DNA from 4 places in the Cohaesibacter intestini genome. Region 3 is predicted to be linked to each of the others. Evidence: predicted binding sites of a transcription regulator. Region 3 holds the regulator's gene; each other region holds the start of a gene.

Region 1 (4,523 bases), on a different contig from region 3:
GTAAAGCCCGGCAGGAGGGGCGACCGGGCCACAGGCGCGGCGGTCGCGGGCTTCCAAAATTTCCGTGATCCATTCCACCGGCTTGCGGCCTGACCCGACCTCGGCCAGCGAGCCGACGAAAGAGCGGATCTGGTTATGCAGGAACGAGCGCGACATGGCATCGAGATAGACCCATTCGCCCTCACGGGAAATGGTCAGCTTCTCCATCGTCCGCCACGGGCTTTTGGCCTGACAGGCAGTGGCACGGAAGGTGGTGAAATCGAAATGACCAATCAGCTGATTGGCACCCTCCTGCATCAGATCGACATCAATCGGATAGCTATATTGCCACGCCCGTCCCATTTCAAAGGTCAGCGGCGCACGGCGGTTGCAAATGCGATAGCGATAATAGCGGCGGGTGGCCATGAAGCGGCTGTCGAACTCACTGGTCACCTTTTCGGCCCCGAGAATGGCGACGCCGGTTTCTTTCAGGAAATGATTGAGCGCTTCGCGGACCTTCTGGCTGTGCCAATCACGCTCCAGATCGAAATGGGCAATCTGGCCCGTTGCATGGACACCGGAATCCGTTCGCCCTGCGCCAAACACGACCACCTGCTCGCGGGTGAATTTGAGCAAAGATTGCTCGATCAATCCCATCACGCTCGGTGCATTATCCTGCCGCTGCCAACCGGAAAAAGGGCGGCCATCATATTCAATCAGAAGCTTGTAGCGAGGCATCCTAGCCGATCACCTCGCCGACCTTCAGATCCGCCCCACGCTGGAAATCATCTGCCTTCATCGCACCCTTGCCCGCCCGTTGCAACTCGACCAGACGGATAGCACCGTCACCGCAAGCAACCGTCATGCCATCGCCCAGCAGGGTGCCGGGCGCACCTTGCCCTTCGGCCAGCTCAGATCGGAGGATTTTCACCCGCTGGGCCTTGCCGCGGATGGTCATTTCGCACCACGCACCGGGGAATGGCGACAGACCGCGGATCTTGTTGTGGATCTCGGATGCCGGGCTGGCAAAATCGATCCGCGCCTCGGCCTTGTCGATCTTTTTGGCGTAGGTGACGCCTTCCTCAGGCTGCGGCTGCGAGCCAAGGGAGCCACGGGACAGGGCCGCCAAGGCACGGACCATCAGGTCAGCACCAAGCACCATCATCCGGTCATGGAGGTCTTGGGCGGTCATGGTGTTCGTGATGGCAATGGTCTCGGACATGGCAATGTCGCCGGTATCGAGCCCTTCATCCATGCGCATCACCTGCACACCGGTTTCAGCATCCCCTGCCATGATGGCCCGCTGGATGGGGGCCGCGCCGCGCCAACGAGGCAGCAGCGAGCCATGCAGATTGAGGCACCCCTCAACCGGCGCATCCAGAATCGCTTTGGGCAGCAGCAGGCCATAGGCGACGACCACCGCAACATCGGCATCAAGGGCACGGAATTTTTCCTGCTCTTCTTCCGATTTCAGCGAGGTGGGGGTGAAAACCGGCAGGCCAAGCAAAGAAGCCTTTTCATGCACCGGGCTCTTGCGTTCATCCATGCCACGACCGGCGGGACGCGGCGGCTGGCTGTAAACCGCAACCACGTCGTGGCCCTGCCCGACAATTTCCATCAGGGTCGGAACCGCAAAATCCGGGGTTCCCATGAAGATGACACGCACCATGATTGATCCTTGCTTCTGGTCTTGGCGCCTTTCGCCCGGGGCGATGACAGCGCAATGGGCATTTCAGCGCAAGCGCCTTAAAGTATGCCCTGCTTTTCCTGCTGCTTGGCAAGTTTGGCGAATTTCTTGATCACCCGGTCGCGACGCAGTTTCGAGATATAGTCAATGAAGAGCGCACCATTCAGATGGTCGAATTCATGCTGGACGCAGGTGGCCAACAAGCCATCGCAATGCATTTCCTGATCCTTGCCAAACTGATCCATATAGCGGATCTTGATCTCGGCGGGACGCTCGACCTCGGCGTAATATTCCGGGATCGACAGGCAGCCTTCTTCATAGGTGCTGATCTCTTCCGATTTCCAGATGATTTCCGGGTTGATGAAGCAGAGCGGCTTCTTGTCGTCGCCTTCCTTGGCACAGTCGACGGTGAAGAGCCGTCTTGTCACACCAACCTGCACGCCCGCCAGACCAATGCCCGGTGCGTCATACATGGTTTCAAACATGTTTTCGACAAGGCGTCGAAGGTCATCATCGACGCGCTCGATGGGAGCCGATTGCTCGCGCAGGATCGGGTCCGGCAATTTTACGATATCCATTACAGCCATGGGAGGTGATGTAAGGCCTGGCATGGCTGGCGTCAATCACAAACAGGGCCAATCGGGCCGATTTCCGGGGGTTTTGTCGAAAAGGAGGAGGCGGTGTCCGACTGCCGTGTTCTCTTTTTGTTTCTGACACTGACGAATCGATCTATAGTGCGCGGCATGAATGAGATCGCGATCACCATTGGCCAGCATGGCTTTACCCTGTTTGACCTGCTTCTTGGCGCCATCGGCCTTTTGGGGTTGATGCTTGTGTGGGTGCTGATATCAGTCCAAAAGCAGTCCCGCGAGCGCGATGATGCGTTTGCCGAAGCGCGGGCGCAACGGGCACAGGTGGAAGAACTGACACGGCTGCAGACCGAGATGACCGGACGCATGCAGACCATGTCGGAGATCTTTTCCTCCCGCCAGAGTGAAATGGCCCAAGCCCTGACCAACCGGATGGACGGCATGGGCCATCGCCTGACCCAGACCGTCTCCAAGAGCCTGACCGACAGCCAGAAGGCGACCGGGGACGATTTGCGGGCCCTGCATGAAAGGTTGGCAGTGATCGACAAGGCACAGGGCAACATCACCGAACTGTCGGGCCGGGTGGTCGAGTTGCAACAGATCCTTGCCAACAAGCAGACCCGAGGCACCTTCGGACAGGGGCGGATGGAGGCCATCATCGAGGATGCCCTGCCGCCTCACGCCTATGATTTCCAATATACCTTGTCCAACAACAACCGCCCCGATTGCGTCATTCACATCCCGAATGACGCGGCCGTTCTGGTGATTGATGCCAAATTTCCGCTCGAGGGCTGGAGCGCCGTAAAGGATGCTCAAAATCCGGACGAGGACAAGCAAGCCCGGACACGCTTTCGCAACGACGTCAAGAAACACATCAAGGACATTGCCGAGCGCTATTTTCTGGTTGGCGAGACGCAGGATACGGCCTTCATGTTTGTGCCGTCCGAGAGTCTGTTTGCCGATCTGCATGAGCAGTTCGAAGATATTGTCCAGCTGGCGCATCGCAGCCGGGTGGTGATTGTGTCGCCCTCTTTGTTGACCCTGTCGATCCAGGTGGTGCAATCGGTGCTGAAAGATGCCCGGATGCGCGAGCAGGCCCATATCATCCAGCGGGAAGTGGCGCTTTTGATGGAAGATGTCGCCCGGCTTGATGATCGGGTGTCCAAGCTGCAAAGCCATTTTGGCCAGTCCCAGAAGGACATCGACCAGATCCTCACCTCGACCGGCAAGATCGTCAAACGGGGTCGCCGGATCGAGGATATCGATGTCAGCGAAGCCGAACTGGCGATCCGCGAAGGGCAACATGCCCCTCAAGCCGACGCGGCCGACGCAACGGCTGCATCCGCCCCGACTGCCGAGCCGCACCCTCAAGAGACTGCTGGTTCGCCTCAGCCACGCCGCCCCTTTGGCATCGCATCACCGGACAAGCCGCGCGAGAACGACCCAACCGAAGCCCAGATCGAGGCGCGGATGGCCTCTCTGTTTCATATGGATGATCGCTGATTGCTTGCCGGTCTCACCGGACGGTGGGCTGCCCATGACCGCTGGCTCAGTCATCAAACTGCAACACCCCTTGCTTATCTATCTTTGCTCTCCCTCTTCCCTCAATCAGAGGCGTTCCATGACCCTGTCCTCCCTGCCTAAAGAGCTGCATTTTTTCTCGTCCACGCTCAGCCAAACGCCGTTGCGCCATATGGGCATCCGGCACACAACAGATGGTGTCTTTCTGAAAGAACCGGGCAACACGATCGTGTGTCACTTGGTCAAGGATTCTCTCTCTGCCAAAGCCGTGCTCGATGCGCGCACCCGCATGCAGTCGCTGCCAGAGGCTGAGAAGCTTGCCTATACCGCGGTAAGCAGTCTGCATATGACGCTGTTTCAAGGCATCATCGAAGGGCGCCGGGCGCTGCCTTATTGGCCGGAGGATCTGGCCCTTGATACGCCGATCGACGCGATGACCAAGGCCTATATCGAGCGGCTCGACGGTTTTGAAGCGCCGGGTCGTTTCAAGGTGGAAGTCATCGGTGCGACGCCCAATGGCCTCACGGTGGCAGGTGTCACAGAAAAGGACCGGCAGGGGATGACCGTCTGGCGTGACGAGCTGGCCGATATTTTCGGCTATCGCCATCCTGATCACGAGACCTATATGTTCCACATCACCTTTGCCTATCTGCTCGAGCGCTTCAGCGATGAAGCGATGCTGACATGGGAAAAGGCTTTGAAGGAAATTGTCGAGGATCTACGCGAGGCCGCGCCGATCATCGAAC
Region 2 (4,523 bases), on a different contig from region 3:
TTCGACGTGCGCAATTCCCCCTCCCTGCCCGGTTATGTCAAAGCCAATCTGCGCCAGCAGGCTTCGCACTTGATGACACAGGACGGGGTTCTGGTGATGCAAGTGCAAAGCCATCGCACGCAGGCGCGCAACCGCGAAGAGGCGCTCGAGCGATTGGTGGCCCTGATCGACAAGGCAACCTACCGCCCAAAACGGCGCATTGCCACCAAGCCGACCCGGGCCAGCAAAAAGCGCCGGGTGGATAGCAAAACCAAGCGCGGTGCCCTGAAGAAAATGCGCTCGTCAAAAAGCTTCGACTGACCCTGCAGCCTTCACCCCACCAACGAGGTTTCTGCCGTCATGCGATAGCTCAGTGCTTCGGCTATGTCGGTTTTGCCGGGTTGGGTGCGCCCTGCGAGATCGGCCAGGGTTCGGGCAAGCTTCAATATGCGGTGATAGCCACGCGCCGACAGGGCCATGCTTTCGGCTGCATGGGCCAGCAGCCTGCGGGCTTCGCCCTTGACGTCACAGACCTGTTCAATGGCACTTGCCGGGCATTGAGCATTGGTCATGGTGGCAGAAAGACCAAGCGCCACAAAGCGCTGGCTTTGCAACAGCCGCGCATTGGCGACCCGCTCGGCCACCTGTTTTGAGCCTTCTTTCGACGGCGGCAACATCAGATCACTGGCGGAGACGGCAGGCACTTCGATGCGCAGATCGATGCGATCAAGCAAGGGACCGGAAATCCGGGCCTGATAATCGGCGGCACAACGATTGCCCCTTTTGCAGACATAGCCCGGCTCACCTGCATGGCCGCAACGACAGGGATTCATCGCCGCGATCAGTTGAAAGCGGGCTGGATAGGTCACCCGGTGGTTGGCGCGGGATATAACCGCCTCGCCGCTTTCGATCGGCTGGCGCAAACTGTCGAGCACTTGGGGCGAGAATTCCGGCAGTTCATCGAGAAACAATACCCCATTGTGCGACAAGGCCACCTCGCCCGGCTTGGCCTTCATACCGCCACCGACCATTGCCGCCATCGAGGCGGAATGATGGGGCGCCCGGAAGGGACGGGCGGGCGACAAGCGTCCCTGAGGCAACAGGCCGGCAATGGACTGGATCATTGATACATCGAGCAGTTCCGCCGGAGACAAGGGCGGCAGGACGGTCGGCAGGCGTGAGGCCAGCATGCTCTTGCCCGAGCCCGGCGGGCCGACCATCAGCATATTGTGGCCGCCCGCGGCAGCGACTTCGAGCGCCCGCTTGGCCAGTTCCTGGCCCTTGATATCCTTGAGATCCATCACCGCAACATCATTTTGGCGAATGCCTGCCCGGGGACGCGCCAAAAGCTGGCTGCCCTTGAAATGGTTCGCTAGCGAAATGAGACTGTCAGGCGCGAGTATATCCATGTCCGCATCGGCCCATGCGGCTTCCGGACCGCAGTCTTTGGGGCAAATCAGGCCACGGTCATCGGCATTGGCCGCCATGGCTGCCGGCAGAACCCCGATCACAGCCGCGAGCCGCCCATCAAGCGCCAGTTCCCCCAATACCGTGTAGGTATCAAGGCAATCGGCCGGAATGGCTCCGATTGCCGCCATCAGGCCCAGAGCGATGGGCAAGTCAAAATGACTGCCTTCCTTAGGCAGGTCGGCAGGGGCAAGATTGATGGTGATGCGTTTGGGTGGCAGGGAAAGGCCCGAAGCGGTCAATGCAGCACGCACCCGTTCGCGGCTTTCCGCCACTGCCTTGTCCGGCAGCCCCACAATGGTAAAGGCAGGCAGGCCAGAGGCAACATGAACCTGCACATCCACGGGCCGGGCAGCGATGCCCTGAAAAGAGACCGTCTGAACATGAGCCACCATGGCTGCCTCGAAAACCTGAAATAGATGAAGAAAGAAATGCAACTTCTTGCAATCATAGAGGGAGCATTTGTCAGGATCAAGAACAAATATCGAACAATCGGCGACCTGTCCCCTTGGCCGTATGGGAAAAATCGGTGTATTAGGAAAGGTCAGGAACGAGAGCAAACCGGAAGGGAGCGGCAGGGTGATGCAGGATGCAAGAATAGGGAAAGCACCCATGCTCTATTGTCATCACGACAGTCCGATTGGACCGCTGACCTTTCATGGCATCGGTGACAGGCTTCATGGGTTGCATTTTGCCAAACAGGGCCAACCGATCAAGCCTGACCCGGATTGGGTGCAAGAGGACCGTGCCTTTGGCGAGGCCCGGCGGCAGGTGGATGCCTATTTTGCCGGAGATCTGACCCATTTCAGTCTCGATTATCATCTGGACGGCTCGCCCTTTCAGCTTGAGGTCTGGCATGCGCTTGAGGCCATTCCCTTTGGAGAATTGCGCTCCTATGGGGACATTGCCCGTGCGGTGGGGCAACCGGGTGGTGCGCAGGCGGTGGGGATGGCCAACAATGCCAATCCAATCCCGATCATCGTGCCCTGTCATCGGGTGATTGGCGTGGACGGCGCTCTGGTGGGCTTTGGCGGTGGATTGCAGACCAAAATCTGGCTTCTGGAGCATGAAAAGATCAATCCCAGTCAGGTCCATAGCCCCAACCAGATGGGGTTTGATTTTTAATCCCCCCACACAGAACACATGAAAAAACCGTCGCGCAGAGGCTGCACGACGGTTTGGTTGTCTGGATGCAGTCGGCCCTATTGCTCCAGCAGATGCTCATAGCGCTGATCGGTCAGGGTCTTGAGGAAAGCGACGAGGGCCTTGATGCGGTCCTCTTCAAGGGCCGGGCCTTCGGTCAACTTCTTTGTATCAACGGTTTCAGACACTTCCGGGTCACCCCAAGGCTTGCCGGTTTCAGGGTTGATCCGGGACGCAGCCGCCTTGGAATTGTAGCGATTGTAGAAGCGGACGACGGTTTCAAGATCCTCGAAAATACCATTATGCATATAGGGACCGGTCACTGCCACATTGCGCAGGGTGGTGGTTTTGTATTTGCCATCCTCGGCCTTTTTGTCGACCTTGGCGTTGCTTGCCAGACCATGATCGATGCTGCCGACACCCACCCCGTTGGCGGCCCGAAGCGCTTTGTTTTCCGGCACACCAATGTTGAAATATTGGTGGTTGGTGAAGAGCTCCTTCTCGACACCGGGGCGCTTATGCAGCTGGTGGCAGAGATTGCAGTTGGTGAATTGCTGGGAGAAGAACAGGGTCCGGCCCAGTTCCTCCTCACGAGTGAAGTCCGCTTCGCCGCGCAGATAGCGATCATATTTCGAATCAAACGGGCTGAAATAGTCGGTCCGTTCAAAGGCGGCAATCGCCTCGGTCATGGCACGATAGGCTTTGTCACTGTCAGCAAAGATATCCTCGCCATAGAGCAGCTTGAAGCCGCTGACATATTCATCATTCTCCAACAGGCGCTCGACAACAGCCTGTTTGCTTTCCATGCCCATTTCCAGCGGATTGAGCGGCGGGCCACCTGCCTGACCTTCAAGATCCGGCTCGCGGCCATCAAGAAACTGGCCACCGACCCAGTGGCCGTCTTTGTTCTTGTGGAATTTCGGTGTCAGTGCCGCATAGGACGCCGTCGGGGCATTGCGGTCGCCGATGGATTGGCCGTCATCGCCAAGGGAGGTGGCGCGGCCGATGGCCCCATCAAGCCCATTGCTGCGCGGATCGGCGAAGCCCGCTTCTGGCGCATGGCAGGTGAAACAGGACATGGTCCGGTTGTTTGACAGATTTTCATCGAAAAACAGCGCCGCACCCAAGCCTTCCAGCGTGGCCTTGTCGGAGGGCAGGGTTGGCAGCTCTTCAGCCTTTGCGTTGACAAGCCCGAAGGCCAGAGCCAGTGAGACCGCCGCGACGCCTTTGGTCAGCGCCTTTGCACTATGGGACATTCTATCCTCACAAGTCACAGCTCGAGCGTTGATCGCATCCCCCAAAAAGTCGTGACCCTGCTTTCTGGTCCAAAGCAGGGTCCTTCCCCAGTCGAAAATGCACGCTCGAAAGTCGTTACGGTCCTCTAAACGGATAAAAGCAACTTATCCGACTCTTGGCCTTGAGAAATGTCAACCTATTCGGCTTCAGCCCGTTTGGCTTCGATATTGTCCCAGATGATGGCAGCAATATCGATGCCGTCAAGGCGCTGGATGACTCGGATGCCCGTCGGGGAGGTGACATTGATTTCGGTGAGGTAATTGCCGATCACATCGATGCCAACAAAGATGAAACCACGCTCTTTCAGCGCCGGGCCGATGCGGGCGCAAATTTCCTTTTCGCGCTCGGTCAATTTGGTCTGCTGGGCCTGCCCGCCCTGCACCATGTTGGAGCGCAGATCGTCTGCGGCGGGGATTCGGTTGATTGCCCCGACCGGCTCACCATCGACCAGAATGATCCTTTTGTCGCCAGCCTTCACATCCGGCAGATATTGCTGGGCCACCCATGGTTCAACGAAAATCTCACCGAACAGACCCATCAGAGAGCCAAAATTCTGGTCATCCTTTCGCAACCGAAACACGGCTGCACCGCCATTGCCATAGAGTGGCTTCATGACGATATCGCCATATTTTTCCTTG
Region 3 (4,523 bases):
TGCCCGCTATCTCTGGGCGCGTTCGATCGGTGGGCAAGGCTATATGGGGCGCAAGATTGAGCGGCTACCGAAGGCGCAGGATACGGGTATTGCGGCATGGTGGGATGCGGCGCGGCACGGGATCGAAAGCAAGAGAAGTGCGATCGCCACGCAGATTTTGGAGCGGATAGAAGGGGAGGCCGGAGGCCTTGCCATAGCATTGGCAGTCGGTAAGCGAGACTATCTGGCCAGTGATGTGAAAGAAGCTCTCAGGCAGAGTGGTCTGGCGCATATACTTGCCATTTCAGGGCTGCATATGGCGCTTGTTTCCATGTCGATCTTTTGGGGCGTGCGGGCCCTGTTTGCTTTGGTGCCGCATTTGGCCTTGTCATATCCGATCCGACAATGGGCTGCGGCCATCGCCCTTATTTGTGCTGCAAGCTATCTGGTTCTGTCGGGTGGGTCGGTTGCGACGATCCGGGCTTTTCTGATGATGGCGATTTTTCTGATCGCAATCATATTGGGGCGTCCGGCACTGACCCTGCACAATCTGGCATTGGCCCTGATTGCGGTGATCCTCTTTCAGCCCTATTCGATGGTTGAGGCGGGCATGCAAATGTCCTTTGCTGCCACCGCTGCACTGATCGCCTCCTATGATCGAATACGGGTGATGCGCATTGCTTATCGGGTAAAGCAGGAAGACAGGGGAACGCAATATCACGCGTCCGGCCTGCACTGGATGGCGCTGATACGCACGGCGGTGCGCTGGATCGGCGGAATCGGCGCAACTTCCCTGATTGCGGGTGTCGCTGTGTTGCCCTTTTCCATTGCCCATTTCCAGCAGATGGCTCCCCTGGGCCTGATTGCCAATTTGATGGTGATGCCGATCATCAGTCTGATTGTCATGCCGTTTGGGCTGGTTTCCGTCGCACTGGTGCCCGTTGGGTTGCAGGCGCTGACATTGCCTCTGGTCGGCTGGGGACTGGAGCGGGTGATTGCGTCTGCGCGTTGGATTGCCGAGCATACAGATGAACAGCTGTTGGTGGTCAGTGGGCAGGGTATGGTCTTGTGGCTGTTTGTACTGGCGATTGCGGCCTATGCCATCCACCGTGGTGGGCTTGCTTGGCTGGCGCTTGCTCCGATTGGGGCCGCTCTGCTGGTCTGGCATCTGGTCGTGCCTGCCGATCTCTGGATTTCTGGCAATGGCACAAGGGTGGCCTATCGAGGCACAGACCAGAGATGGCATCAGATCGGCTCGAAACGCGTCACGATTGATTTTGCCTCTTTGTTGCATTTTGACGGTGATGCCCGCTTGCTGGCCGCAAACCGAGCAGAAGACGACCCTCATGCCGAAGGCGAACGGAATACCTCCGGGCTACGCGCTGCTGTGCGTGTGACAACACGCCATGAGGAAGAGGGCAAGGTGCCCAAGGCGGGATGTGACCGGTTTGCTTGTTTTGCTGCTGGTCTCCATCGGGCGGATGGTCGTCCTACAGCGCTTTCGATTGGTCTGGTGCGCAAGGCGTCTGCCTTTGACGAAGTGTGTGCCACGCACGACATCATCGTCTCGAAACTACCTATTCCTGCCGCATGTGCGGGACCTCGCCATCGCATTGGACCGGATGAGTTGGCAGAGGGGGGGGGCCGTTTTGTCTGGTTTGAGCAGATTGCAAGACCTGTCGTGGACAAAGGCGGCAAAAGCTCAGTGTCGAACGCCAAGGAGACAGCAGCGAGACGGCCAATAAAGTCTTATGATGGCACTGCGGCAAGCCATCACTGGGAGCTGCACGAAGTTGCATCCTTCATCGCGGGGCGTCGCCCTTGGCAATGACACATATTTGGCAATGACGCTTACTTGGTCATCGGGCCATAGGTGTCTTGATCAACGGTGGCATTCAGCAACCGCGATATCGAATTAGACACCGTGATGCCCTGCGGGCCTTTGGCCTCCCAAACTGGGCTCGCCAAAGGATTTGGGTGGCCTATTGTGTTGAATGCTTTGAGGCGATCGAACCAACCGCGATTAGTATTGACGCATTAGGCCAACAAGCTTGCCCTGCACCCGAACACGATCCGGTCCGAAAATCCGGGTTTCATAGGCCGGGTTTGCTGCCTCCAGTGCGATGGAGCCGCCTTTCTTGCGCAGGCGCTTCAAGGTCGCCTCTTCATCATCAACAAGTGCGACAACGATATCACCGGAGACCGCATCGTCGGACTTCTTGATCACGACGGTATCGCCATCAAGAATGCCCGCTTCGATCATGGAATCGCCGCGCACCTCAAGCGCGAAATGCTCGCCACCGCGCAGCATGTCAACAGGCACGGATATGGTGTGAGACTGATGCTGGATTGCGGAAATGGGAACACCGGCAGCAATGCGGCCCATGACAGGGACAGAGACGCCGCTGCTTTGTTCGTCGGCAACCGGTTTGCTGGCGGGAGGGGTTTTCTTCTTGCCCAAACCGCCCTCTACGACGGAGGGTGAGAAACCACGGGTGGCGGAATGAAGAGTAGGGCTGTTCGCTTCTGGCAGCTTGAGCACTTCGAGTGCGCGAGCGCGGTTGGGCAGGCGGCGGATGAAGCCTCTTTCTTCCAGCGCCGTGATCAGGCGATGAATGCCGGATTTGGAACGCAGATCGAGGGCATCTTTCATTTCGTCGAAGGAAGGAGGAACGCCGGTTTCCTTGATGCGCTCGTTGATGAACATCAGAAGTTCATGCTGTTTTCGCGTAAGCATTGCTGTCTCCTGTCTGAAGCAAAATGCCCGGCTGAGAATCAAGCGAGACATCTGTGGCACAAATCACGAACAAACCATATCTGTTCCCTCTGTGTTCCGCAAGGGGAAATTCTGCATTCGTCGCATGTAACCGCGGTTTCTTGCCTTGCGCTGCTGTTCAAGGTGGGAGGGTGCCAGTCAGGACACAGCCTTTGTGCCTTTGTTGGCGGGATCATTTTCCATAATCCAGTCGGCAACAGCCTTGGCGATTGCGTCATAGACAGACTTGCCGATGGCTTCGCCAATGGCCGTATGAAGGCCGGCAAAGCAAGTGTCGCCGATGGGGGCGGCAATGGCGATGCAATCCGTTCCTGTGCCCGTCGCAAGGCCGGTCGGGATCGCATAGTGGGCGTCGCAAATGGCCGCTGTCCGGGCTTGGGTGGCAATCGAACTGGCTTCGAGCATGGCGGCTTTGGTCAGGCCTTCGCTAAGCAGCACGGCAATGTTGATGGTACCCCAGTCCTTGTCCTGATGATCAACCCGCGCGCCGATCCGTTCTGCGTTCGACAAACCGACTGTTGCGACACACAGCGCTGATACCTCGTCCACTTCTGCAGACGCAATCTCATATCGAGTGATGCTGCGTGAGGTGAGCATCGTGACTGCATTGGTGAAACCGTTTTTGTCCTGCTCATGCTGCAGCCATGTGCGCACGTCCAGGTCAACCGGCAAATCATGGTTCTTGACTTCTCGCCACAGGATACGGTCGGCCTCGACAAGGCCGGGGCGGTCGATGGCCCAACTCAACACACGCATGGTCCGGGAAAACTGGATCGTCAGCCAAGGGCAGGCGAGTGTGATGGAAGCAAGGGGAGAGGCTGGATTTGTCACGGGGCGTCAATCATCTATGAAAGGGACGGTCGGCTCGACCGAGACGCAAGTATGCTTACCCGGATTGCCTTATTTCCCCTTCTTAGATGACTCGATTGCGCCCGTCGATTGGCTCAAAGGCGCTGCCCCGGCCTATCAGCAGCCATTGACGAAGGTCAGGATCGGCCATTGCTTCTGCCTGACGGCCTGTTTCTTGATCCAACCGATGCCATCATTGAGTTTGATGCGACACCAAAGACCGTCAGAAGTGAGACTGCAGAAGGTTGCCTTGACACAACTCTCCGGTTTGAGGACTGCTTTGACCGTGGCATTGTTGCGGGGCTCGCTGCGGACGTTGAGATTGACCAGTGCCTTGATGTCGGCCGTTCCGTCGGTGCCCATCGCTGGGGGGGCGAATTGTCGCGGTTTGGCACAGGTTTGGCCATAGCCAAGATAGGAACAGCGAATAGCCTTTCTGGAGGCTGTGACCTGTTGTGCCAAAGCTGCCTTTTCCAGAATGAGGGGCATTCCACTTTGCAGGAACCTTCCGGAAATGCGCTGTTGGTTGCCACCAACCGCTGCCAGAGGGAGTTTTTTGTCGTCAACGAAGATCAACTGATTGTTTTTCAGCGTCCAGCCGCGAATGCTTGCCAACTGATTGATGCAGTTTTGCGGCTTGATGGGATAGAGCGCGTCTTGCTCTGTGGCTGAGAAAGACAAAATACACTGCCCCTGAGCGGCATGGCGCTGGTCATAGGTGATCCAGTCCCCCGCAAAGGCCTGCGCCACCGCGTTGGTGGATTGGGCCACGGATGGGGTTGGTAGCTGACCCAGCAGGATCAATGCAATGGCAGGCAAGCAAGAGGCGAAGCGTTTTATAAAGTATTTCATTGGTCTATCAGACTTCAAACATTGAGGTGAAAACGGGCTAATCTGGTCTGGCCAAAGCAGGAGCGGG
Region 4 (4,523 bases), 540 kb from region 3:
GATGCGGGCCTGATCTGCCAATATGGTGCGTATATGGCCTGACATATAATCAATGAAGAGGCGGATCTTCGGATCCTGCCTGCGGCGGTGGGAAAAGAGGCAGGCCATCTGGATGGCAATCGGTGGATTGTCCGGCAGGATCGGCAGTAAAGCGCCTGAGCGAATGTGATCGAGCACTTCGAATTCGGGCTTGAGCACAATGCCATGGCCGTTTAGCGCCCAATCGGTCAGCACATCCCCATCGTCGGATTCAAACGGTCCGGACACAGCAAAGCGTTTGACACCCTCTTCTGTTTCCAACGGCCATTGGAATTCTGGCGCGCCAGGATAGCGCAGATTGAGACAGTCATGATTTTCCCCGCACAAATCCTGTGGGTCAGAGGGCACCCCGTGGCTTTCAAGATAGGAAGGGGCGGCGCAGAGAAGGCGCTTGCAATCGGCGATCTTGCGCATCCGCAGGTCTGAATCTTCGGGTACACCCAGGAAAAAGGCCACATCCAACCCTTCCGCCGCAATGTCGAGCTTGCGGTCCGATAGACGCAGGCGGACATCAATCAGCGGGAATTCCTTTTTAAAGCCGGGCACCGCCGGGGCGATCAACCGGCGGCCAATGCCCAAAGGGGCAGCAACATGGATGGTGCCGCGCGGCTTTAATGTCACGCTGGAGACCAGAGCTTCGGCATCTTCAATCGATTCAAGAATGCGGCAGGCGCCGGGATAGAAGAGACGGCCTTGCTCCGTGGGGTTCAGCATGCGGGTGGTGCGCTGGAACAGGCGGACATTCAAATGCTCTTCCAATTGGGAAATGCGTGCCGAGGCCACCGCGGGAGAAATGCGCTGGTCGCGAGCGGCCGCCGACATACTGCCCAATTCATAGACGCGGACAAAGGTGCGGATATTGTCGAAATAGGACATCGTGCTGGCTCGTCTTTTTCTTGGTTTTTTTGAATCTGTTCCGAGATTTTCTTCATACCACAGAAAAAGAGGGTGCAATATTGTTCAAATAGGCGCAAGTGCGCGATAAGGCTTGTGCCCTTGCTATTGATGGTTCGACACGGATTTTGGAGCGTGAGCGTGATGGATTTTGAAATGATGCAGCCTTTGATCTGGGCCTGGCTGGAATTTGCCGTTCGCTGGATCCATGTGATCACCGCCATTGCCTGGATCGGGTCGAGCTTTTATTTCATCGCGCTGGATTTGGGTTTGCGCAAGGCACCCAACCTGCCCGTCGGGGCCCATGGCGAGGAATGGCAGGTGCATGGGGGCGGTTTTTATCACGTCCGCAAGTATCTCGTCGCACCTGAACATATGCCTGAACATCTGACATGGTTTAAATGGGAGAGCTATTCCACCTGGTTGAGCGGCGCAGCCCTTTTGATGGTGACCTATTGGGTTGGGGCGGAATTGACGCTGATCGATGCCAACAAGGTGGATCTGGCGATTTGGCAGGCAGCGTTGATTTCCGCTGGCTCCCTGACAATCGGTTGGCTGGTCTATGACTTCCTTTGCAAATCGCGGCTGGATCAAAACCCGACCCTGTTGATGCTGCTTTTGTTCGTGCTGCTGGTGATCATGGGGTGGGGCTACAATCAGATCTTCACCGGTCGGGCCGTGATGCTGCATCTGGGGGCCTTCACCGCAACCATCATGACGGCCAACGTCTTCTTTATCATCATCCCCAATCAACGCATTGTCGTGGCGGACCTGAAGGCGGGCAAGGTGCCTGATGCGAAATATGGCAAGATCGCCAAGCTGCGCTCGACCCATAATAACTATCTCACCTTGCCCGTGGTCTTTCTGATGCTGTCAAACCACTATCCTCTGGCCTTTGCCTCGCCTTACAACTGGGTCATTGCGGGCTTGGTTTTCCTGATGGGCGTGACGATCCGCCACTATTTCAACACCAAACATGCCCGCGCAGGCAATCCGGTCTGGACCATTCCGGCAACCATTGCCCTGTTCTTTGCGGCCATGTGGATCTCCTTCCTGCCAGCCGAGCATCTGGATGGCGAGTTGAGTGAAGTGGAACGGCCAATGACCCGCCATGAGCAACGGTTTGCCGCGGCGAGCGGTTTTGAAGATGTTGCGGGCATCGTGCAGGGGCGCTGTTCCATGTGCCATGCGCGCAGCACCGCTTGGGACGGGGTGGGCACCGCGCCGCGCGGGCTCTATCTCGAAGGTGAGGCAGATATTGCGCGGGCCGCTCACCAGATTTACCTGCATGCAGGGGTGACCAATGCCATGCCTCCCGCCAATGTCACCTATATGGAAGCAGCGGAAAGACGGGCGATCGTTCAATGGTATCTGGCGGCAACACGCGGGTAGAGAAACTCGCCCCTTCCTTGGGATGTTATTAAAGGCATCAGGCGAAAGGGCGAGCGTGGCTCGAATCATGCCGACCTGTCGCCCGAAAAGCTCAGGTCCTCAGGATGGGCAGTGTAAGTTTTCCCGCCAGAACATGTTGAGAACAAATCTTATTTCATATGTTTAATCAAAATTTTATCTTATCCCTTGAGTAATGGAACAAAGGGTGTACATTAATCATGGTTGCGCAAGCGTGCATGCTATGAACAATGGAGCCCAAATATGGCACAGAATAGTCTCCGACTGGTCGAAGGAAGCAGCATGGACAAGACAAAGGCTTTGGAAGCCGCCCTTTCACAAATCGATCGTGCATTTGGTAAGGGGTCAGTAATGAAACTCGGCCAGCGGGAAGTGGTCGAGATTAGCTCCATTCCGACCGGCTCCCTCGGACTTGATATTGCCTTGGGCATTGGCGGCTTGCCGAAGGGCCGCATCATTGAAGTCTACGGGCCGGAATCTTCAGGTAAAACGACATTGGCGCTGCATGTGGTGGCCGAATCACAAAAGCGTGGCGGCATTTGTGCCTTCGTCGATGCCGAACATGCGCTTGATCCGATCTATGCGAGGAAGTTGGGCGTCGATATCGACAATCTGCTGATTTCCCAGCCCGATGCCGGTGAACAGGCTCTGGAAATCGCCGACACGCTGGTCCGTTCCGGCGCGGTCGATGTCTTGGTGGTCGACTCGGTGGCTGCATTGACACCGCGCGCCGAGCTTGAAGGGGAAATGGGGGATTCGCTTCCCGGACTTCAGGCCCGTCTTATGAGTCAGGCCATGCGCAAGCTCGCAGGGTCCATCTCTCGTACCAATTGTATGGTGATCTTCATCAACCAGATTCGTATGAAGATCGGTGTGATGTTTGGTAGCCCGGAAACCACCACTGGCGGTAACGCTCTGAAATTCTATGCTTCGGTTCGTCTGGACATTCGCCGGACGGGCGCCATCAAGGATCGCGACGAGGTGGTTGGCAACCAGACCCGTGTGAAAGTGGTCAAGAACAAGGTGGCAGCACCCTTCAAACAGGTTGAATTCGACATCATGTATGGCGAAGGCATTTCCAAGCTGGGTGAATTGCTCGATCTGGGTGTGAAGTCCGGTATTGTCGACAAGTCCGGAGCGTGGTTCTCCTATGATAGCCAGCGTCTGGGGCAGGGGCGTGAAAATGCCAAGAATTTCCTGCGCGAAAATCCGGAACTGGCGGACGAGATCGAGATGGGCATTCGCCAAAGTGCTGGCCTGAATACCGGCCTGATTGAAGAAGCGTCTCCGGATGACGATGACGAATAGGGTTTCATCCCCTTGTCGGGCCATATGCGCTTCAAAGGCCTGAATGGTGGTAGATGATCTATGAGAGCGGTTGATCCTTGTGATCAGCCGCTTTTTCATTTGGCAGGTCTTAAGAGCCGAGAGTAAGCCCGAATGGGTCTCGGAAGGGGTGCCCCTTCGCCTATTGATCAGTTTTTCGGGAAAATTCCCCCAACAAGCTGCAGAAACCGCCATAACTTGACGCCAAAGGAATAGACTCCGGGGAAGAGGCTCGCTAAAACCGCTCGGTGATAGTCTTCAATGTCGCACCTGTCTGAGCCGATCATGGTCGGATGGAACATGCCCAAGAGGCATGGCGAGGTTGATGAGACAAGGCAAAAGGGCAAGATGCAAGGACAAGGCGTGAAGGCCATATCTTGGATGATATGGAGCAAGGCGCCGGGGGGCTGATGCTCTTCCTTGAAGAGAAACAATGATTGGTGCGTCATGAGCGGTGTAAATGAAATTCGGTCGACATTCCTGAACTATTTCGGTGACCATGGTCACGAAATCGTGGATTCCAGCCCGTTGGTTCCACGCAATGATCCGACATTGATGTTCACCAATGCGGGCATGGTTCAATTCAAGAATGTGTTTACGGGTCTGGAGCATCGCGACTACAGCCGTGCCGTAACCTCTCAGAAATGTATCCGTGCTGGTGGCAAGCATAACGATCTGGACAATGTCGGCTATACGGCACGTCACCACACCTTCTTTGAGATGCTAGGCAACTTTTCCTTTGGTGATTATTTCAAGGAAGATGCCATCGAGCTGTCCTGGAACCTGATCACCAAGGAATTCGGTCTGCCCAAGGACAAGCTGCTGGTCACTGTCTATCACGAGGATGATGAAGC

Evidence for each region. The regulator LexA, encoded in region 3, represses DNA repair genes until DNA is damaged. The targets are predictions, from matches to a motif close to TGTTCNNNNTGTGTTCNG.
Region 1: the regulator LexA is predicted to act here: its motif matches at 2,361-2,378, upstream of DSD30_RS00185 (DNA recombination protein RmuC).
Region 2: the regulator LexA is predicted to act here: its motif matches at 1,920-1,937, upstream of DSD30_RS03350 (YifB family Mg chelatase-like AAA ATPase).
Region 4: the regulator LexA is predicted to act here: its motif matches at 2,453-2,470, upstream of recA (recombinase RecA).

The regions. Positions count from the first base shown of each region.
Region 1 is NZ_QODK01000001.1:33,426-37,948, forward strand. It holds gene truA (tRNA pseudouridine(38-40) synthase TruA) at 1-717, opposite strand, end outside; gene fmt (methionyl-tRNA formyltransferase) at 719-1,645, opposite strand; gene def (peptide deformylase) at 1,726-2,253, opposite strand; gene DSD30_RS00185 (DNA recombination protein RmuC) at 2,410-3,759, shown strand; gene DSD30_RS00190 (DUF1868 domain-containing protein) at 3,878-4,523, shown strand, end outside.
Region 2 is NZ_QODK01000001.1:806,334-810,856, forward strand. It holds gene arfB (alternative ribosome rescue aminoacyl-tRNA hydrolase ArfB) at 1-300, shown strand, start outside; gene DSD30_RS03350 (YifB family Mg chelatase-like AAA ATPase) at 312-1,841, opposite strand; gene DSD30_RS03355 (methylated-DNA--[protein]-cysteine S-methyltransferase) at 2,059-2,571, shown strand; gene DSD30_RS03360 (cytochrome-c peroxidase) at 2,649-3,845, opposite strand; gene gshB (glutathione synthase) at 4,022-4,523, opposite strand, start outside.
Region 3 is NZ_QODK01000002.1:216,967-221,489, reverse strand. It holds gene DSD30_RS06535 (ComEC/Rec2 family competence protein) at 1-1,810, shown strand, start outside; gene lexA (transcriptional repressor LexA) at 2,003-2,716, opposite strand; gene DSD30_RS06525 (adenosylcobinamide amidohydrolase) at 2,894-3,586, opposite strand; gene DSD30_RS06520 (SH3 domain-containing protein) at 3,722-4,456, opposite strand.
Region 4 is NZ_QODK01000002.1:756,710-761,232, reverse strand. It holds gene DSD30_RS09090 (LysR family transcriptional regulator) at 1-915, opposite strand, end outside; gene DSD30_RS09085 (urate hydroxylase PuuD) at 1,078-2,325, shown strand; gene recA (recombinase RecA) at 2,587-3,651, shown strand; gene alaS (alanine--tRNA ligase) at 4,117-4,523, shown strand, end outside.